DNA from 2 places in the Burkholderia diffusa genome. Region 1 is predicted to be linked to the other one. Evidence: riboswitches for the same ligand, from Rfam matches in the RefSeq annotation. Region 1 holds a riboswitch; the other holds the start of a gene.
The links. Region 1 has a riboswitch for cobalamin ahead of cobG (precorrin-3B synthase). Riboswitches for the same ligand answer to the same signal wherever they lie in the genome.
Positions count from the first base shown of each region.

Region 1 (6,860 bases):
TGGTCGCTGCCGGCCGCAGTCGCGGCGCTCGCATGGCCGCTGGCCAGCCGTGGCGGCGACGCGTTGGTGTCCGGTTCGATGGCGGCGTCGGCGGTGCGGGAACGGCCGTCGCGCTCGCCGCGCGCCTGGCGGCTCGCGATGTTCTTCGGGATCGCGACGGGCGCCTACACCCTCGTACTGGCATGGCTGCCGCCGTACTACATGCGGCTCGGCTGGTCGCCGACCGCGGCCGGCGGCCTGCTCGGCGGCGTGACGCTCGCTGAAGTCGTCGCGGGGCTGGCGATCTCGGCGACGATCGACCGTCTGCCCGATCGCCGTTCGGCGCTGCACGCGGCGATCGCGTCGTTGCTCGCGGGGCTGCTGGTGATGCTGGCTGCGCCGCAGGCCCTTGCGTTGCCGGCCGCGCTGTTGATGGGTGTCGGTATTGGCGCACTGTTTCCGTTGTCGCTGATCGTCACGGTCGACCATGCGGCGACGCCGGCCGACGCGGCGTCGTTGACGGGGTTCGTGCAGGGCGTCGGCTATCTGATCGCAGGGCTGTTTCCGTTCGCGGCGGGCGTCGTGCGCCAGCGTCTCGCGGATCTGTCGCCCGCGTGGGTCGCGATGGCTTGCCTGTGCGTCGTCCTGTTCGCGCTGGCGGCGGGGTTCGCGCCGCGGTTTGCGCGGCGCGTGGCGCGTGCGTAGCGCGGGTCACACGCAGTGCGTGAAGGCGTCGGATCGATGACCGGCTCGTGACCGGCGCGCGATTGTCCGTCGTTGCTCAGTCAGGTGCGATGGCAGGGTTGGCGCCATTCGGCCAACGGCGCTGCTCAGCGGGCGGGTCGCTTCGCGAGAACATCCGTCGTCGCGATGCGTCGAAACACGACGAGCATCGCGTTCCGTGCACGCGCAATCAACTCCCGCTCGCATACAGCGTCGAATCCGCGAACCCTTCGGCATCGAGCACGCGGCCGATCAGGATCAGCGCGGTGCGCTCGATCCGCGTGCCCTGCACCTTGTCGACGATGTCGGCCAGCGTGCCGGTCACGCGTTCCTCGTCGGGCCAGCTCGCACGATAGATCACCGCGACCGGGCAGGCGGGCCCGTAATGCGGCAGCACTTCGTCGACGATCCTCGCGAGATGCCGCACGCCAAGATGGATCGCGAGCGTCGCGCGATGCGCGGCGAGCGCGCCGAGTGCTTCGCCTTCCGGCATCGTCGTCTTGCCGGCGAAGCGCGTGAGGATCACCGTCTGCGCGACACCGGGCAGCGTCAGCTCGACGCCGAGCGTTGCCGCGCACGCGGCCGTGGCGGTCACTCCGGGCACGATTTCATATGGAATCCCGAGGGCTTTCAGCCGGCGGATCTGTTCGCCGATCGCGCCGTACAGCGACGGATCGCCCGAATGCACGCGCGCGACGTCCTGGCCTTTCGCATGCGCATCGGCGAGCAACGCGACGATCGCATCGAGGTCGAGCTCGGCCGTGTTGACGACCTGCTCCGCGCGATGGCCGTCGAGCACGGCCGGCGGCACGAGCGAGCCTGCGTACAGGATCACCGGGCACGTGCGCACGAGACGCTGGCCCTTCACCGTGATCAGCTCCGGGTCGCCGGGGCCCGCGCCGATGAAATACACCGTCATCGAAAAATCTCCGTCAATTCATGGGGCAGCCGCTCGCGCAACATCACGCGCGCGCGGCCGGGTCGAGCGCATCGAGCAGCGCGGCGGCCGAGTCGAACGCGCGATCGGCGTCGGGCAGCGTTGGCCGGCGCAGCATCACGACCGGCAGCCTGCGTTCACGCGCGACGTCGAGCTTGGCCTCGGTCGCGGCGCCGCCGCTGTTCTTGCTGACGACGACGTCGATGCCGGCGAGCGCGAACAGCGCGCGCTCGCCGTCGAGCGTGAACGGCCCGCGCGCGGCGATGATCTGCGCGCGTGCGTTGCCGGGATGCGCATCGAGGCAGCGCACCAGCCAGAACTGGTGCGGCGGAATCTCGTCGAGATGCGCGAGGGGTTCGCGGCCGAGCGTGAACAGCGGCCGCCGGAACGGCGCGAGCGCGGCCTCGATGCCGGCCCAGTCGTCGACCATCCGCCAGTCGTCACCGGGTTGCGGCGCCCACGGCGCGCGACGCAGCGCCCACAGCGGCACGCCCGCGTCGCGCGCAGCGGCCGCCGCGTTCGCGCTGATTCGCGCGGCATACGGATGCGTCGCGTCGATCACGAGGCCGATGCCGGCGCCACGCAGATACGCGGCGAGCCCCGCCGCTCCGCCGAAGCCGCCGACGCGCACTTCGCAGCGCAAGTCGTCGGGCACCTTGCCGAGGCCCGCGAGGCTGTAGACGTGCAGCGAGCCGAGCGCGCGTGCGATCTTCAGCGCGTCTGCGGTGCCACCGAGCAGCAGGATGCGCGTGCTCATCGTGCGCTCCCGACGAAGCGGCCCTGCCGGTCGATCGCGAACATCTCGACCGCGACCGATGGCGGGACGATGTCGCGCGCGACCCGCAGCGCGTGCGCACAGACGATGTCGCCGAGCGGCACGCCGTCGGCCTGCGCGAGCTTCAGCGCTTCCTGGCTGGTGTTCGCCGCGCGCATCGCGGCCTGCAGCGCCGCGCTCGCGCCCGCCTCGGCCGCCCACTGCGCGAGCAGCGGCAGGTCGATGCTGGAATGGCGGCTGTGCAGGTCGAGATGGCCTGCCGCGAGTTTGCTGAGCTTGCCGAAGCCGCCGCACATCGACAGGCGGGCGACCGGCGCGCGGCGCAGGTGCTTGAGCACCGCGCCGGCGAAATCGCCCATCTCGATCAGCGCCATGTCGGGCAGGCCGTAGTGCGCGCGCATCGCATCCTCGCTCGCGTTGCCGGTGCACGCGGCGATGTGCGAGATCCCGTTCGCGCGTGCAACGTCGATGCCCTGATGGATCGACGCGATGTACGCCGAGCACGAGAACGGTCGCACGATGCCGGTCGTGCCGAGGATCGACAATCCGCCGACGATGCCCAGACGCGGGTTCATCGTCTTCAGTGCGAGCGCCTCGCCGCCTTCGACTCCGATCGTCACGTCGAAGCCGCCCGCGTAGCCGAATTCGGCCGCGAGCGCGTCGAGGTGCGTAGTCATCATCTGGCGCGGCACCGGATTGATCGCAGGTTCGCCCACCGGCAGCGTGAGCCCGGCGCGCGTGACGGTGCCGACACCCGGCCCCGCGTGAAAGCGCACGCCGGGCATCGCCGCGAGCGCGACGCGCGCGAAGACCAGCGCGCCGTGCGTGACGTCCGGATCGTCGCCGGCATCCTTGATCGTGCCGGCTTCTGCGCCGTCAGCCGTGGTCCGGCAGAACGCCAGCCGCATCATCACGCGCTGCCCCTTCGGCAGCACGATCTCGACGGCGTCGGCCGCGACGCCCGCGAGCAGCAGGCGCGCGGCCGCCAGCGACGTTGCGGTCGCGCAGCTGCCGGTCGTGTAGCCGAAGCGCAGCGGTGCCGGTTGTTCGGGGGTTTCGTCTCGCATCATGCGCGATCCGCGAGGTCCGTTGCCGTGGCATCCGGTTTGCGCGCGTCGTACAGCGTGACGGGCAACGGCTGCCGCCACGTGTCGAAGCGGCCGAGCGGTTCGGCGTGCGCGAGCGACACGCGCGTGAGCGTGCCGCCGTGCATGTCGCGCCACGCGGCGAGCGCCAGCTCGCCCTGCAGCGTGACCGCGTTCGCGACGAGCCGGCCGCCGGGCTTCAGCGCCGACCAGCACGCGTCGAGCACGCCGGGTGCGGTTGCACCGCCGCCGATGAAGATCGCGTCGGGTGTCGCGAGCCCGGCAAGCGCGTCGGGCGCGCGCCCCGCGACGAGTTGCAGCCCCGGCACGCCGAGCGCGTCGCGGTTGTGCTCGATGAAGCGCTGCCGCTCCGCATGCGACTCGATCGCGATCGCCTGGCACGACGGATGCGCGCGCATCCACTCGATGCCGATCGAGCCGCTGCCCGCGCCGACGTCCCACAGCAGTTCGCCGGGCGCGGGCGCGAGGCGCCCGAGCGTCAGCGCGCGCATGTCGCGCTTGGTGAGCTGGCCGTCGTGGCGATACGCGTCGTCGGGCAGGCCGGGCGTGAGTGCGCGGCGTGGCGCGTCGGGGCCGGCCTGGCAATCGAGCGCAACGAGATTGAGCGCGGCGGTTTCGTCGATGTTCCAGTCCTGCGCGAGGCCGTCGATGCGCCGTTCCAGCGGGCCGCCGAGGTGTTCGAACACGCTGATGCGCGTCGGGCCGAAGCCGCGCGCGGCGAGTTCGGCGGCGACCGTGGCCGGCGTGCGGCCGTCGGCGCTCAGCACGAACAGGCGCCGGCCCGGCAGCAGATGGCGCGCGAGCGTCGCGAGCGGACGGCCGACGAGCGACACCGCGCCGACGTCCTGCAGCGCCCAGCCGAGCCGCGCGGCAGCCAGCGACAGCGACGACGGCGCGGGCAGCACGCGCCATTCGCCGGCGGACAGTTCGCGTGCGAGTGTCGCGCCGACGCCGAACAGCATCGGGTCGCCGCTTGCCAGCACGCAGACGGGCGATCCGCGCCGCGCGAGCAGGCCCGACAGGTCGAACGGCGACGGCCATGCTGCGCGTTCGGCCCGCAGCCGCGCGGGCAGCATGTCGAGGTGCCGCTTCGCGCCGACCACGCGCGTCGCGTCGAGCAGCGCGCGCCGCGCGCTGCGCCCGAGCCCCGCGTAGCCGTCGTCGCCGATGCCCACTACCGTCAGCCACGCCGTCATGCACCCTTCCCCATCGTCCGGTTCCATCGAGTCGCCGCACGGCGGCCGTGAAGGCGCCGGTGCGGCCGTCCGCATTGTGAAAGTCGGCATGGTACCGTGTTCCATCGCGCGTTTCATCTGCGGGGCCGCCGGCGCCCGGCCGCATTTCGCTTCGGCCACGGCGGCCGCCCGGCGGTCGCGAAGCGCCGGTGAAATCGGGTATCCTACGGCCGTTCGTTCGCCGGTGCCCTTCGGGGCCGAAGAGGGAACACAGGGCGCAAACCGCGCCGCTGTGGCTGCCCCCGCAACTGTAGACAGCGAGCCGATCGCCCCCCTCATGCCACTGGTTTCACCGGGAAGGCCGGGAGCCGGCGCCGACCTGTCAGCCAGGAGACCTGCCGGCATGAAAGTGCGTGCGTGCCAGTCGGCGTCGGGCGGGGTGTACCGATGCGTTGGCCGCGGCGCGACACTGTCCCGGTATCCCGTTGAGTTCCGCCCCCGATTCCATTCCTGCGTCGCCCGTCGTGCGCCCGTCGGCTTGTCCGGGGCTCGTGCGCGTGGTCGCCGCCGCCGACGGCGGGCTGTGCCGGATCAAGCTGCCGGGCGGCCGGCTCGACGCACGGCAGGCGCGGGCGATCGCCGCCGCCGCGCGCGCCTGCGGCTCCGGCGCGATCGACGCAACCAATCGCGCGAATCTCCAGCTGCGCGGCGTCCGCGACGGCGCGGCCGATACGCTGACCGACGCATTGCTCGGCGCGGGCCTGGGCCCGCGCGCGAGCACGGGCGATGCCGCCGGCGACCGGGCCTCGCTCGCCGTGAGCGACGATGTCCGCAACCTGATGCTCAGCCCGCTCGCGGGGCGCGATCCTGACGCACTGCTCGACAGCCTCGCGCTCGCGCTGCCGTTGCTCGACATGTTGACGCACGAGCCGCGCCGCGGCGAGGTGTCGCCGAAATTCTCGATCCAGCTCGACGGCGGCGAATCGGTCGCGGCGCTCGATCATCCGCACGACGTCTGGCTCGCCGCGTGGCGTCGCGGCGACGGTGCGGTCCGCATCGCCGCAGGCCTGGCCGGCTGCCCGCCGGTCGCGCCCGGCGATCCGCCCGCCTGGTTCGACGTCGCGCCGGACCAGACCGTCGCGCTCGTTCGCGCACTGCTGCTCGCGTTCCTCGATCTCGCACCGGCCGACGTCACGCGGATGCGCGCGTTGCTCGCGACCGGTCGCGCAGGCGCGCTGCGCGAGCGCGCGCAGCATTACGCACCCTTCCCGCTCGAAGCCGATCCGGCATTGTCCGGCTGGCGACGCAAGCATGCGGACGCCGCGTTGCGTTTCGGTGCACGGCCATCGCGCGATGCGGATCGCTGCAGCGTCGGCGCGCAGTTCGTGCTCGGCCGGCTCGACGCAACCCAACTCGAGCGGCTTGCGGCACTCGCCGAAGCGGAAGGCGACGGCACGCTGTCGATGACCCCGTGGCAAGGCGTGTTCGTGCACGGCGTGCGGCACGATCGCACGCCAGCCGTGCTCGACGCGCTCGCGGCGCTCGGCCTCGTGTGCACGGCGTCCGACCCGCTGGCGGCGCTGGTCGCCTGCGCCGGCAGCGCGGGCTGCGCGAAGTCGCGCGCCGATACGAAACACGATGCGCTCGCGCTGGCCGCACGTATCGGCCATCCGGTCGACGCGCACCTGACCGGCTGCGAGCGCCATTGCGCACTGCCGCACCCGGCCGCGTACACCCTCGTCGCGGTCGCGCCGGCACGCTACGACCTTTACCGGCGCGACGCCGCCGCGGGCCTCGGCGCCCCGCTCGCGCGCCATCTGACGATTGACCAGGCCGCGGCCCGACTGGCGGGCGCGCGGCACAGCCAGGACACCACCGATGCTTGACTACATTCGCGACGGGCAGGAAATCTACCGCCAGTCGTTCGCGACGATCCGCGCCGAGGCCGACCTGTCGCAGGTTCCGCCCGATCTCGAGAAGCTCGCCGTGCGCGTGATCCACGCGTGCGGGATGGTCGATGTCGCCTACGACCTGCGCTTCTCGGCCGGCGCCGGCACGGCGGGCCGCGCGGCGCTCACGGCCGGCGCGCCGATCCTGTGCGATGCGCGGATGGTCGCCGAAGGCATCACGCGCGCGCGGCTGCCGGCCGGCAATCGCGTGATCTG
Region 1 covers NZ_CP013362.1:1,734,294-1,741,153, reverse strand. Annotated here, with positions in the region: gene WI26_RS08000 (MFS transporter) at 1-684, shown strand, start outside; gene cobM (precorrin-4 C(11)-methyltransferase) at 893-1,621, opposite strand; gene WI26_RS07990 (cobalt-precorrin-6A reductase) at 1,665-2,396, opposite strand; gene WI26_RS07985 (cobalt-precorrin-5B (C(1))-methyltransferase) at 2,393-3,481, opposite strand; gene WI26_RS07980 (bifunctional cobalt-precorrin-7 (C(5))-methyltransferase/cobalt-precorrin-6B (C(15))-methyltransferase) at 3,481-4,716, opposite strand; cobalamin riboswitch at 4,921-5,113, shown strand; gene cobG (precorrin-3B synthase) at 5,220-6,581, shown strand; gene WI26_RS07970 (precorrin-8X methylmutase) at 6,574-6,860, shown strand, end outside.

Region 2 (6,860 bases), on a different replicon from region 1:
TTTTAAGGTGAAGGGGCCATTTTTCCTTAAAAACCGTCTTCAGCGGCGACCGGATTTTCCCTACGATGCGGTTCATGCCATTGCATGTCGCGAGGAGCCGGCCATGCTGTTCATCAAATCCGTCGTGATGGGGTTGTCGATCGCAGTGCCGGTCGGCCCGATCGGCATGCTCTGCATCCAGCGCAGCCTGAGCCGTGGCTTTCACGCGGGGTTCGCGACAGGCATCGGCGCCGCGTGTGCCGATGCGATCTACGGGCTGCTCGGCGCGCTGGGTGTCGCGGGCATCGTCACGGCGTTTCCGATGCTGACCGTGGCGCTGAAAATCGTCGGCGGCGCGTTCCTCGTGTGGCTGGCCTGGTCCATCGCGCGACAGGCGCCGGCCGCGCCGGCCGCGGTGCGCGACGTGCCGCGTGCGACCGTGCTGCGCGATTTCCTGACGACCTTCGGCCTCACGCTGTCGAACCCGATGACGATCCTGTCATTCGTCGGCATCTTCGCGGCGCTCGGCCCGTTGTCGGGCACGCATGAAGGTGCGATGGGTTCGACCGTGGCGTTGATGGTTGCGGGCGTGTTCGTCGGATCCGCGACGTGGTGGCTGTGCCTGAGCAGCGCGACCGCCGCGTTGCGCACGAAGATGCCGCTGAGCTTCACGCACGGCCTGTCGCGCGGATCCGCGGTCGTGATCGCGATGTTCGGCGCGATCCAGCTGATCGCCGGCATGCGCGGCATCGTCGGGGCGTGACGCAAACCACGCGTTCGACGCACCGCGCGCACCCGGGTCAGAACGTATAGCTGAGCTTGCCGAACGCGGCGCGACCGAGCGTGTTGTAGCCGTACGCGGTCATGTACTGACGGTCGAACAGGTTCGACAGCGTCGCCGACACCGTCAGGTGCGAATTGATCCTGTACGACGCGCGCAGGTTCACGGTCAGGTACGACGGCAGATACGTCGTGTTGGCCGGGTCGTCGAACGTCGTGCCGCCGTAGTTCAGCGACGCGCCCGTGCTCAGTGCATGCAGGTTGAATTCGTCCCACGTGTGGTCGACGTTGACGCTGACCGTCTGGCGCGGCCGGCGGTTGAGCCAGCTGTCGTTGGTTTCGTCCTGCGGATTCAGGAAACCGATCGCGATGCTCACGGGTGTATGGCGGCCGATCGTGCCCTTGTACGACAGGTCGATGCCGCGGATATGCGAGCGGCCGATGTTCATCGGCGAGCGCGTCGCGGGGTTGTACGCGATCAGGTTGCTGATGCGCGTGTCGTAGATCGCGGCGCTGAACGTGCCGTAAGCCGTGTTCGCGTCGAGCGCGGCCTCGACCGAATCGCTGCGTTCCGGGTTCAGGTCCGGATTGCCGTAGCCCGGGTAGTACAGGTCGTTGAACGAGGGCAGACGGAACGCGTTGCCGTACGACACGCGCGCCGTATAGACCGGCGTGATGGCCCACGACAGCGCGGCGTTACCGGTGTTCACGGCCTTTCCTGCGATGATCTCGTGCCGCCCCGCGACGAACATCGTCACGCTGCCGAGCGTCGCCGACTGATGCAGCGAGAACGCGGAGTCGTTGCGCGTGGGCAAGCCGTCCGGCACGTCGACCGGCAGGAATGCCTGTTCGCGCGTGAAGTCGTACGCGAGCTTCGTCTCGCCCGACAACGGCAGGCCGAACAGCCGGAAGCCATGCTCCTGATGGGTCAGCGACGTCGACGCGCTGATGCGCTGCGAGTTGATCTGGTCGGTCGGGATGGTCGGGTCGCTCGCATACAGGAACTGGCGATCGTTGGCATAACCGAACGACTGGTCGAACTGCGTGTCGGGCGTGATGTCGAGATGGAACGCGACGCCGGTCGTCAACTGATGATCGAGCTCGCGATTCGCAAAGCCGGCGTTGTCGAAGGACAGGTCGGAACGGTGATACAGCGCGAACGTCGAGATCGACCAGTTGTCGCGCGCGTAGCCGAGCCGCGCATCGAGGTCCTGCGCGTGATACGGATTGCGGCCGGCCTCGTGCCCGTATGCGAACGGCCGCGTCGCGTCGATGCCGGCCGTGTTGTAGTCGTGCAGGCCCAGCGTGTAGGTGAGGCCGCCGAGCGCGGCGAGCGGCCCCGTCGACGGCACGGTGCCCGACGTGCGCACCTGCGTGTCGAACGTCTTGTTCGAGCCGCCACCGAACGACGCGGTGGTCTGGTTCGGCTGGCCGGCCGCGCGGCGCGTGAACAATTGCACGACGCCGCCCATCGCATTCGCGCCGAACGACGCGGCGGCCGGCCCGGAGATCACCTCGACGCGTTCGAACGCGTCGGTCGGCAGGTCGGCCCACGGCGCGATGCCCGTCGTCGGCGAGCCGATCCGGATGCCGTCGATGAACACCGCGACCTGGTTGGCGGACGAACCGCGGATGCTGACGGAGGCGGACGAGCCGGGGCCGCCGTTCTGCGAGACGGTCACGCCCGGCAGCGTCGCGAGCGCCTGCGTGATGCTCGGGTCACTCGGCGACAGCCGGTCGAGATCGGCGCGCGTGAGCACCTGCGTCGTCGCATAGCGCTGGTCGAACGATTCGGGCAGGTGCCGCGTGTCGGTCACGCTGATCGTCGGCAGGTCGGCGGCTTCGGCGGGTCGGGGCGGCTGAGCGAGCGCCGAGTCGTCGGCGGCATGGGCGAGCGGGGCGAACAGCGCCGTGGCGGCGGACGTGGCGAGAAGGTGGCGAAGATTCATGAGGCAATGAGCGTGATCGTGTTGCAGGTACGGCGAGCGTAAGCGGGTGGCGGTGCGTACCGCCGGAGTTCGTTTGGGTCTATCACGAGACCGGACGGCGTGGGCGGTCGCCGGGCGAGCCGGACGACGCGATACGGCACACGCGTGCGGACACGGCGCGCCCATGGCTGGCGCGACGGCACGACGCTTCCGGCGAGGAAGCGGAGGGAGGCGGAAAGACTGGACATCTGAAGGGTCCTGAGGTCGGGCCGTCCATGCAACGGGGCGGCCGCCAAAGGCGGCGCCTGGCGCTCCGGGACACCCCGCCCGGCGCGGCTGCTTGGACCTCGGGTCGATGGCAGGTCTCCTGGCTCGCGGGTCGCTATTCGCACCGGCCTTCCCGGTTTCCCAGTGGCGTGGGGTAGTGCGGATTCGCCGCTCACAGTTGCGGGGGCAGCCGCAGATCCGAGGCGTTGCCTCTCCTGCGTTCCCTTTTGATCCCGTCTCCGGGAACCATCAGCGCGCAAGCGTAATGGCGAGCACTCCTGCGCGTCAATTGGCGATGCGCGCAGGGATGCGAAAAAACGTCAGTGCTCGCGGGATTCCTTCCCGATCTTGTCTTGCGAGACCTCGGCACCGCGTTACATCAGACGAAACGGAAAATCGACGAGGAAGGCGGCCAAGCCGGTAGCGATTGCAGAACGGCTCGCCTCGGGGCGTGCTGCGCGTGCTCGAACAGGCGGCGCCCGTTCGATCTCGTTCAAATGGGCGACGCGAAAGCCAAGCTCGTGCTGCATGTTGCGGATATCGCCGGCTGACGCAGAGCGGCCCGCGCACGACATTCTCTTGGGGCTGGCGGTGCGCTCGCTCGACGGCCGCACGCGGTTGCCGGCGCCCGTGATTACCGCATACGCGCATCCGCGCATCGACCCGACAGGACACTGACATGACGACTTCGATTCGCTTCGACGGCGGTACCGCCGTGATTACCGGCGCGGCCAGCGGGATCGGCAGCGGGCTCACGCGCCACGCCGCCGGGCTCGGCATGCGCGTGGTGCTGGCCGATCTCGACCCGGCAAAGCTCGACGCGTTCGCCGCGACGCTCGAAACCGACGTGCTGTGCGTGCCGACGGACGTCAGCCGCCCGGAAGCCGTCGACGCGCTGGCCGACGCCGCATGGCAACGCTTCGGCGGCGTCGACCTGCTGTTCAACAATGCGGGCGTGATGGCGACCGGTTTCAGCTGGGAAATCACGCCGGAGCGGTTCGAGCGCAGTTTCGCGATCAACGTGCACGGCGTGATGAACGGGATCCGCAGCTTCGTGCCACGCATGCTCGAGCGCAACGTGCCGGCGCGCATCGTCAATACCGCGTCGGTCGGCGGGTTCCTGCCGAGCCCGTTGATGTCGCCATACTCGGCGACGAAATTCGCGGTGGTCGCGCTGACCGAATCGCTGTACGGCGAACTGAAGATGCTCGGCGCGCCGGTCGGCGTGTCGCTGCTCGCGCCGGGCCCGGTGCAGACGGGCATTTTCAACGACCCGTTCGGCGCCGCGCACGAGCGGCCGGAGGTGCAGGGTTTCGTCGAGGCGATGCGCGAGATGCTGAACGCGCACGGGCTCACGCCCGACGCATTCGCGGCGCGGGCGTTCGACGGTATTCGCGACGGGCGTTACTGGCTGATTCCGCAACCGCAGACGATCGACGGCGCGCTGCAGCAGCGCACCGCGGACATCCTCGCCGCGCGCGATCCGTCGCTGCCGTCGATGTGATGAGGTGACGCGGGCCGGCCGACCGATGCGGCCGGCTCACGCCGGGTTACATATGCGTGCCGGCGTGCGTGCGGCCGCTGGGGTCGCCGCCGCGATCGGGCGGCGTATTGTTCTGATCGATCTTCGCGAGCACGAAGCCGGCATGCGGAAGCGCGGCGGGCGGCCGATGGGCGGCCTGCGCGACCGGGTCGTGCGGCGACGTGGCGACAAAACCGGATGATGTCGCGCCCGGTTGAGCGAACGCCGTAACGGATGCTGCCGCGAAGGCGGCGGCGACGATCGCGTGCGTGTTCATGGAACCTCCTTCTTCGCGACTGACTGCGGGACAACGCATTCAGTCTAGGGCGCGAAACTTAACGCGACGTGAAGGAACAGCGGCGCGCGGATGAAAGGATGTTCATGCGGCCATCCGCGCGCCGCGACGCATCATGCGGATGCGGCGACCAACGCGCAGAAGTTCTCGAGATCGACGTTGCCGCCGCTGATCACGATGCCGACGCGCTTGCCTTTCAGTTCGTCCTTCATCCGGCGCGCGGCCGCGAGCGACAGGCAGCCGGTCGGCTCGACGACAATCTTCATGCGGGTCGCGAAGAAGCGCATGCAGTCGACCAGTTCCGCATCGGTCGCGGTCAGGATGTCATCGACGTCGCGCCGCAGGATCGGGAACGTCAGGTTGCCGAGGTGCTGGGTCTGCGCGCCGTCGGCGATCGTGCGCGGCGTGTCGATATGGACGATCGACCCGGACCGGAACGATTGCTGTCCGTCGTTGCCGGCTTCCGGTTCGACGCCGTACAGCTTCGCGCGCGGCGACAGCGCGCGCGTCGCGAGCGCCGTGCCCGACAGCAGGCCGCCGCCGCCCAGCGGCGTGAACACGGCGTCGAGCGGCCCGACTTCGTCGAACAGCTCCTTCGCCGCCGTGCCCTGGCCCGCGATCACGTCCGCGTGGTCGTACGGCGGCACCAGCGTGAGCCCGTGCTGCTCCGCGAGCGCGCGGCCGATCTGCTCGCGGTCCTCGGTATAGCGATCGTAGGTCACGACGTTGCCGCCGTAGCCGCGCGTCGCGGCCATCTTCGCGGCCGGCGCGTCCTGCGGCATCACGATCGTCGCCGGGATGCCGAGGATGCGCGCCGACAGCGCGATCGCCTGCGCATGGTTGCCCGACGAGAACGCGACGACGCCGTGACGGCGTTGTGTCGCGTCGAAGCGCGACAGCGCGTTGAACGCGCCGCGGAACTTGAACGCGCCCATGCGCTGCAGGTTTTCGCACTTGAAGAACACCTGCGCGCCGAGCGCTTCGTCGATCGTTCGCGACGTCATCACGGGCGTGCGGTGCGCGCGGCCGTCGAGTCTTGCCGCGGCGGCCGCGACGTCGTCGTAGGTGGGGAGGGTCGGAGTGTTCATGAGTCGCTCGTCGGAAGAGTCGGTCAACAGGTTGGCAGGACGCGCCACGGGCGCGTCTGCCTCACGCATCATTTCGCATCGTTGTATACGGTGGCACGCGACACGCCGAGATGTTGCGACACGATTTCCATCGCGCGGCGCACCTCGAGGAAGCCGTCGGCCTTCAGCATCTGCATCAGCTCGCGTCGCTGGTCGGTCTTCAGTTCGCGCGGTGTGGTCGCGAGGCGCGTCGCGAACGCGTCGATGCGCTGCCGGATCGCGTCCGCGCCGGCCGGGTCGAGCGTTTCGGCGACCGGCGCGCCTTCGGTGCTGCAGAACTGGTTCAGCATCCCCTGGAAACCGCGAAACAGCGTGACGTCCGCGTTCAGGCACAGCGCGGCCACGTAGCGGCCGCTCGAATCCTTGACGCCGATCGACGTGCTTTTCGCGGTGCGGCCGTCGGCGAAGCGGTTCGCGTAGTTCGCGAGCACTTGCGGGAAGTCGTCGTCCTCGATGCGGGCGAGCCCGAGTTCAGTCGCAGGATCGCCGATCGCGCGGCCCGACAGGTTGTTGTGGATCGCGAGGATCGCATGCTTCGGCGTGCGCAGGTCGTGCACGACGACCTCGGTGAACGGCGCGAACATCGCGCCGAGCCCTTCGGCGATGCGCAGCACCTGCTCGATCAGCGACGCCTGCTCCGACTGCGGCGTGGAGCGGGGCGTGGTCATGTGCTGGCCTCGAGCGCGGGCGCGTCGATCGCTTCCGGCCGCGTGATGTCGGCCAGCAGCGGGCGGGCGATCCGCACGTAGTCGGATGCGTCGAGTACGACCGAGCGGTCGAGGCGGCCCGCATTGAACGCGATTTCGTCATTGAGCTCGATCAGTGCGGGGTCCGCGACGAGCGTTACGTTCGCGTCGAACACGAACGGCGGCACGGCGCCCATCACGCAGCGCGTGACCGCGGCGGCAAGTTCGGGCGGCGCGAGCGTCGCCTTGCGGCGGCCGACCGCGTCGGCGACCTTG
Region 2 covers NZ_CP013363.1:1,291,319-1,298,178, reverse strand. Annotated here, with positions in the region: gene WI26_RS21080 (LysE family translocator) at 104-742, shown strand; gene WI26_RS21075 (TonB-dependent receptor domain-containing protein) at 780-2,708, opposite strand; cobalamin riboswitch at 3,027-3,220, opposite strand; gene WI26_RS32335 (hypothetical protein) at 3,329-3,484, opposite strand; gene WI26_RS21065 (SDR family NAD(P)-dependent oxidoreductase) at 3,634-4,458, shown strand; gene WI26_RS21060 (hypothetical protein) at 4,505-4,753, opposite strand; gene WI26_RS21055 (threo-3-hydroxy-L-aspartate ammonia-lyase) at 4,885-5,859, opposite strand; gene WI26_RS21050 (helix-turn-helix transcriptional regulator) at 5,928-6,566, opposite strand; gene WI26_RS21045 (YbaK/prolyl-tRNA synthetase associated domain-containing protein) at 6,563-6,860, opposite strand, start outside.
Region 2: it holds a riboswitch for cobalamin, as region 1 does, so the genes downstream of both, WI26_RS21075 (TonB-dependent receptor domain-containing protein) here and cobG (precorrin-3B synthase) in region 1, are expected to answer to the same signal.